Linked DNA regions of Methyloterricola oryzae. The protein of the gene in region 2 interacts with the protein of the main gene of each other region in a pairwise test. Links are inferred from orthologs where the notes say so. Each region holds a gene or a part of one and is shown on either strand. Other genes may lie near its edges. The genes, in order: rpe and eno.

Region 1 (3,086 bases), on a different replicon or contig from region 2:
TTCCCGCAGCAGCCGCGGTTCGATGTAACCGATGGTTTCGTAACCGAAATACCCTACCAGTCCGCCGGTGAAGCGGGGGAGTCCGGCGATGTCGGGCACGCGGAAACGGCCCGAATATTCCTCGATCCACTGCAATGGGTCTTGCACGCGGTGTGACTCCAGGGGCGCGCCGTCGTGCTCGATGCCGATGTCCAGGCCGCGGACCCGGATGATGGTGCGGCACGGCAGGCCGATGATGGAGTAGCGGCCCCATTGTTCGCCGCCGTGAACGGATTCGAATAGGTAGGAATAGGGCGCGTCCGCCAGCTTGAGGTAGGCGCTCAACGGCGTGTCCAGGTCGGCAAGCACCTGGCGGGCGACTGGAATTCGATTGTAGCCTTGTGCGGCGTACTGCTTGAATTGTTCGGGCGTCATGATTGGTTCTGAAAAGGTGACTGAATGGCGTGGCTGTCCGGTGGGCAGCCGTGGGGTGCCGGCAAGCGCCAAAGGGGCGCTTTACGCGGCAACGCGAGTCGTGATTTCAGGACGCCATCGTTCGCGCATGTGGATGGGGGACATGGCTTCAGGCCGCCTTCCTCAGCAGATTCGGGAGTTCCGCAAGGGAGCCGACCAGTGCGTCGGGCTTCAGATCCTCGATGCGCTCACATCGGTGATACCCGTAGGGCACGCAGACGATACCGTAGCCCGCGGCCCGCGCTGCCTCCACGTCGTTCTCCGAATCGCCCACCATCAGGCACTGCCCCGGCTGTAGTGCGAACCGCTCCGCGGTCTTGAGCAACGGCTCGGGGTGAGGCTTGTGCTGCGTGAACTCGTTGCCACAGCCAATATAGTCCAGCAGGCCGCTGACGCCCAGTTGCTCCAGCAAGGGTCCGGTAAAGTCCGAGTGCTTGTTGGTCAGGCAGGCCAGGCGATAGCCTTGCCCTCTGAGCAGGGTCAGGCCTTCCATGACGCCCGGGAATAGCCGGCTGTACCGGCACAGGTTGGCGGCATACAGCTCAAGGTAGGACTGCAAAGCGGCGGCAAAACCTTCGGGTTCTCGTTCGGGCCACATCTCGCCGGTCAGTGCGCGCGTGACCAGCATGGGCACGCCGTTACCGATCCAGGGTCGCACTTTCTCAAGCCCGGCGGGCGGCCGTCCAAGCGTTTCCAGCAGGGTGTCCGCGCAGTACGCGAGGTCCGGCGCGCTATCGACCAGGGTGCCGTCGAGATCGAAGACGATGAGCTGGGGGCGCGCCGGGAGGGTCATCAGCGTTTGGCGAGGGCCAGTTCGTCCCGCAGGGACTTGATGATGGAATCGTAGCGGTTGGGATCGCTGTCCTTCCCCGCGCCGAACACGGCCGAACCTGCTACGAAGGTATCCACGCCGGCCTCGGCGATTTCGCGGATGTTCTTGACATTCACGCCGCCGTCGATCTCCAGGCGGATGTCACGACCGGTGGCATCGATGCGCTTGCGCACCTCGCGGGCCTTATCCAGCACGTAGGGAATGAAGGACTGGCCGCCGAAGCCCGGATTCACGGACATCAGCAGGATCATGTCCACCTTGTCCATGACATAGTCCAGGTAGCTCAGGGGCGTCGCCGGGTTGAACACCAGGCCGCACTTGCAGCCGTTATCCTTCACCAACTGCAGGCTGCGGTCGATGTGCTCGGTGGCCTCGGGGTGGAAGGTGATGTAGCTGGCGCCGGCTTTGGCGAAATCCGGGATGATGCGGTCCACGGGCCTGATCATCAGGTGCACGTCGATCGGCGCGGTGACGCCGTGCTTGCGCAGCGCCTCACACACCAGCGGGCCGATGGTCAGATTGGGCACGTAATGGTTGTCCATCACGTCGAAATGGACGACGTCGGCACCGGCGTTCAGGGTGTTCACGACCTCTTCGCCGAGTCGCGCGAAGTCGGCGGACAAAATAGACGGTGCAATCCAGTTTTCGTTCATCTTTCAGGCTCGCTCATGGTTTGATCTGGTCCGTGCTCCGGCGGTCTGTTAGGGTAGGCCATGGCCCACCGCAGGGAGCTTGAAGCCGCGGATAAGGCCCGCTATTTTCACATTTCGCTCCGACGCGGGCAAGCAAGGCGCTCGCCGGAAAGCTCCAGACCTTTTGAACCCGGATGGATCGATGTCCCAGGATACCCAAAACGCCCTCGTGCTCGTGGACGGCTCTTCCTTTTTATACCGCGCCTACCATGCCCTGCCGCCTCTGACCAATTCCAGGGGCGAGCCCACCGGCGCCATTTTCGGCGTGGCCAACATGCTGCGAAAGCTGCTGTCCGATTATGCAACCGAGCACCTGGCGGTGGTGTTCGACGCGCCGGGCAAGACGTTTCGCGACGAGGCCTACGAGCACTACAAGTCCCACCGCCCGCCCATGCCCGACGACTTGCGCGCGCAGACAGCGCCCCTGCACGAACTGGTGCGCGCGATGGGCATTCCGCTGCTAATGGTGGGCGGAGTGGAGGCGGATGATGTGATCGGCACGCTGACCCGTCAGGCGGTGGAGGCGGGCTTCAGCGTGCTGATCTCCACGGGCGACAAGGACATGGCGCAGTTGGTGAACGAAAGGGTGACCCTAGAGAACACCATGAGCAATACGCGCATGGACGTGGAAGGGGTCAAGGCAAAGTTCGGCGTACCGCCGGAGCGCATCATCGATTATCTCGCCCTGGTGGGAGACACGTCCGACAACATCCCCGGCGTGCCCAAGTGCGGGCCGAAGACCGCCGCCAAGTGGCTGACGGATTTTGGCAGCCTGGACGCCTTGATGGCCCGGGCCGACGAGGTGGGGGGCAAGATCGGCGAGAGTCTGCGCGCGAGCCTTGAGGCCATTCCGCTGTCCCGGCAGCTGGCGACCATCAAGTGCGATGTGGAACTGGACCTGCGTCCGCAGGATCTGCAGCGCCAGCCGGCCGATACGGAAGCCCTACGCGAACTGCTCTTCCGTTTCGAGTTCCATGCCTGGCTCAGGCAGTTGGAGGCGCCGGCAGATCCGCCTCCCGTGCCGGCACCGCCGTCCGACACGCCGGCTAGCCACTACGAGGCGGTGCTCACCGAGGCGCAATTGAACCGCTGGCTGGAGAAGCTGGAGC
Region 2 (3,140 bases):
AATTTGTGGGCGTCGTAGCCCTGGCCTATGCGAAACATTGCTGCTCCAGGTAAAAGGCGGCCAGGGGCAGATCCTCCGGCCGCGTGATCTTGATATTGTCGGGGCGGCCTTCCACGATGGCCGGGCGCTGGCCCTGCAGTTCCAGGGCGCTGGCCTCGTCGGTGACGGTCAGTCCGCGCCGGGCGGCGTCCTCCAGGGCAAAGCGCAGGGTGCCGTAGCGGAACATCTGCGGCGTCAGGGCGCGCCAGATATGGTTGCGGTTCACCGTGTCGACGATGACGCCGTATTCCACACCCTTCAGGGTGTCGGTGGAGGGCAGGGCGAGTATGCCGCCGACGGGGTGGTCCGCCAGTCGGTCCATGAGGCTTTCCACATCGCTAGGAGTGACGCACATGCGAGCGGCATCGTGCACCAGCACCCAGTCCTCCAAATGAGCCAGTTCCTCGAGCCGGACCAGGGCCGCCAGCACCGAATCCGCCCTTTCCTTGCCGCCGGGCGCGGTGACGATGCGGGCCTCATTGGCGCAGGGCAGGTCGGGCCAGTAGCCGTCCTCGGCGCCCAGGGCCACTGCGATGGCGGCGAAACGCTCCACCGCCAGCAGGCGCTCCAGGGTGTGCTGCAACACCGGCTTGCCGGCCACGGCCAGATATTGCTTGGGGATGACACCGCCCATGCGTTTGCCCACGCCGGCGGCGGGGACGACGCCCCAGTAGCGGATGCACGCCGTCATGCTAATCAGCCCTGGCCGGTGCGGGAGCAGCCGAAGGTTGCGCCTGCCGGTCGAACTCCTCCACCGGATCGGAAGGCGGTTTACGCGCCCGGCGACGTTTTGGAACCGGCGTGCCCTTGGGTGTCTCCTTGGCGGCGGGCGCCGGGCTGGGTGGCGGCTGATGCTCGATCACCTGCACAAAGAACTCGCCTTCCTTGATCATGCCCAGGTCCTGGCGGGCTCTTTCCTCGATGGCGTCGGTGCCCTGCTTGAGGTCCATCACCTCGGCCTCCAGGGCGGCGTTGCGTTCCTGCCGCCGCGTGCCTTCCCGGCGCAGTTCCTCGATGCGCTCGCCCAGGCGGTGCAGCTCCAGCACATTGCCGTCACCGAACCAGAGCCGGTATTGCAACAGCCCGATCAGGAGCAACAGGAAGACGATCAGCTTCTTCAAGCAGGTTCAGGCTAGGGGTCAGATGGCGCGTTTGAAGGCATTGCGCCCGGCGTAGACCGCGCGGCTGCCCAACTCTTCCTCGATCACCAGGAGGCGATTGTATTTGGCCACACGGTCGGAGCGGCTCAATGAACCGGTCTTGATCTGTCCGGCGCCCGTGGCCACCGCGAGGTCGGCGATGGTGCTGTCCTCGGTTTCGCCAGAGCGATGCGAGACGACCGCCGTGTAGCCGGCGGCCTGGGCCATGCGGATGGCTTCCAGGGTTTCGGTGAGGGTGCCGATCTGGTTGACCTTGATCAGGATGGAGTTGGCGATGCCCTTGTCGATGCCTTCCTTGAGAATCTTCGGGTTGGTGACGAACAGGTCGTCGCCCACCAGTTGGATGCGGGAGCCCAGCTTGTCCGAGAGCAGTTTCCAGCCGTCCCAGTCGCCCTCCGCCAGACCGTCCTCGATGCTGACGATGGGATATTTGTCCACCCAGGCGGCCAGGTAATCGATGAAACCGGCGGAATCGAACTTGCGGCTCTCGGAGGCCAGGTCGTACTGGCCGTCCTTGTAGAACTCGGAGCTGGCCACGTCCAGGCCCAGGTAGATGTCCTTGCCCGCCTGGTAGCCGGCCTTGGCGATGGCCTCCAGGATCACTTCGATGGCCTCCTCGTTGGAGGACAGGTTGGGGGCGAAGCCGCCCTCGTCGCCCACGGTGGTGGCCAGGCCGCGGTCGTGCAGCACTTTCTTCAGGTTATGGAACACCTCGGCGCCATAGCGCAGGGCCTCGCGGAAGCTGGGCGCGCCCACCGGCAGGATCATGAACTCTTGCAAGTCCACGCTGTTGTCGGCATGGGCGCCGCCGTTGATGATGTTCATCATCGGCACCGGCATGATGAACTCGCCCGTGGTGTTGAGTGCGGCGTACAAGGGCTTGCCGACGGATGCGGCGTGGGCGCGGGCGCTGGCCAGGGAAATGGCGAGCAGGGCGTTGGCGCCCAGGCGGCCCTTGTTGTCGGTGCCGTCCAATTCGATCATGCGAGCGTCCAACGCGGCCTGGTCGCCGGCATCCAGGCCGATTACGGCCTCGCGCAGGGTGGTATTGGCGTTCTCCACCGCCTTGAGCACGCCCTTGCCCAGATAACGCTGCTTGTCGCCGTCGCGCAATTCGATGGCCTCGCGGCTGCCGGTTGAGGCGCCGGAGGGCACCATGGCAGAGCCGAAGGAGCCGTCGGCCAGGACCACGTCGGCCGCGACGGTGGGATTGCCGCGGGAGTCCAGCACTTCGCGGGCTTTGATGTCAGTGATCTTGCTCATGTCGGTACCACGGTTGAGTGAAGTTTGAAGGGTGGGTCTTGCCGACCTGGTTCGGCTGGCTGTCCCTGCCGCCTCGTGGCGTTATAGCAATTCAGCGTTCTTGACGGTGCGGTCGATGGCACACAGCACTCCCAGCAGTTCGGGCATGCGCGCCAGCGGCCAGGAATTGGGGCCGTCGCTCAGGGCCTTGTCGGGATCGGGGTGGGTTTCCACGAACAGGCCGGCGATGCCCACGGCAATGGCGGCCTTGGCCAGGGTCGGCACGAACTCGCGCTGCCCGCCGGAGGCATGCCCCTGGCCGCCGGGGAGTTGCACCGAGTGGGTGGCGTCGAATACCACGGGGCAGCCGGTTTCGCGCATCACCACCAGGGAGCGCATGTCGGAGACCAGGTTATTGTAGCCGAAAGAGACACCGCGCTCGCATACCATAATCTGCTGGTTGCCCGTGGCCTGGGCCTTGCTGACCACGTTCTGCATGTCCCAGGGCGCCATGAACTGGCCTTTCTTGATGTTGACCGGCTTGCCCTGGGCCGCCACCGCCTGGATGAAATTGGTCTGCCGGCAGAGGAAGGCGGGCGTCTGCAGCACGTCCACCACGCTGGCCACCTCGTCCAGGGGGGTGTCCTCGTGCACGTCGGTGAGGACCGGCACGCCCACGGACTGCTTCACCGTCTCCAG

What was found.
Region 1: the proteins of eno (region 2) and rpe interact in binary tests that used the Escherichia coli proteins (3 or more experiments, as listed by UniProt). The link is inferred for Methyloterricola oryzae from one-to-one orthologs.

Annotation. Positions count from the first base shown.
Region 1 is NZ_JYNS01000007.1:29,581-32,666, reverse strand. Bases 93-2,858 are described here. They hold rpe (ribulose-phosphate 3-epimerase), read right to left. Parts: upstream 1,939-2,858; coding sequence 1,246-1,938; downstream 93-1,245. Other genes in these bases: polA (DNA polymerase I), read left to right, coding at 2,120-2,858; EK23_RS10960 (phosphoglycolate phosphatase), read right to left, coding at 563-1,246; trpE (anthranilate synthase component I), read right to left, coding at 93-414. Outside these bases: more of trpE, read right to left, coding at 1-92; more of polA, read left to right, coding at 2,859-3,086. UniProt on the Escherichia coli protein: Catalyzes the reversible epimerization of D-ribulose 5-phosphate to D-xylulose 5-phosphate.
Region 2 is NZ_JYNS01000013.1:76,578-79,717, forward strand. What follows is about bases 321-3,140. They hold eno (phosphopyruvate hydratase), read right to left. Parts: upstream 2,463-3,140; coding sequence 1,179-2,462; downstream 321-1,178. Other genes in these bases: ispD (2-C-methyl-D-erythritol 4-phosphate cytidylyltransferase), read right to left, coding at 321-730; ftsB (cell division protein FtsB), read right to left, coding at 732-1,160; kdsA (3-deoxy-8-phosphooctulonate synthase), read right to left, coding at 2,544-3,140. Also shown: ispF (2-C-methyl-D-erythritol 2,4-cyclodiphosphate synthase), read right to left, coding at 1-38; more of ispD, read right to left, coding at 26-320. UniProt on the Escherichia coli protein: Catalyzes the reversible conversion of 2-phosphoglycerate (2-PG) into phosphoenolpyruvate (PEP). It is essential for the degradation of carbohydrates via glycolysis.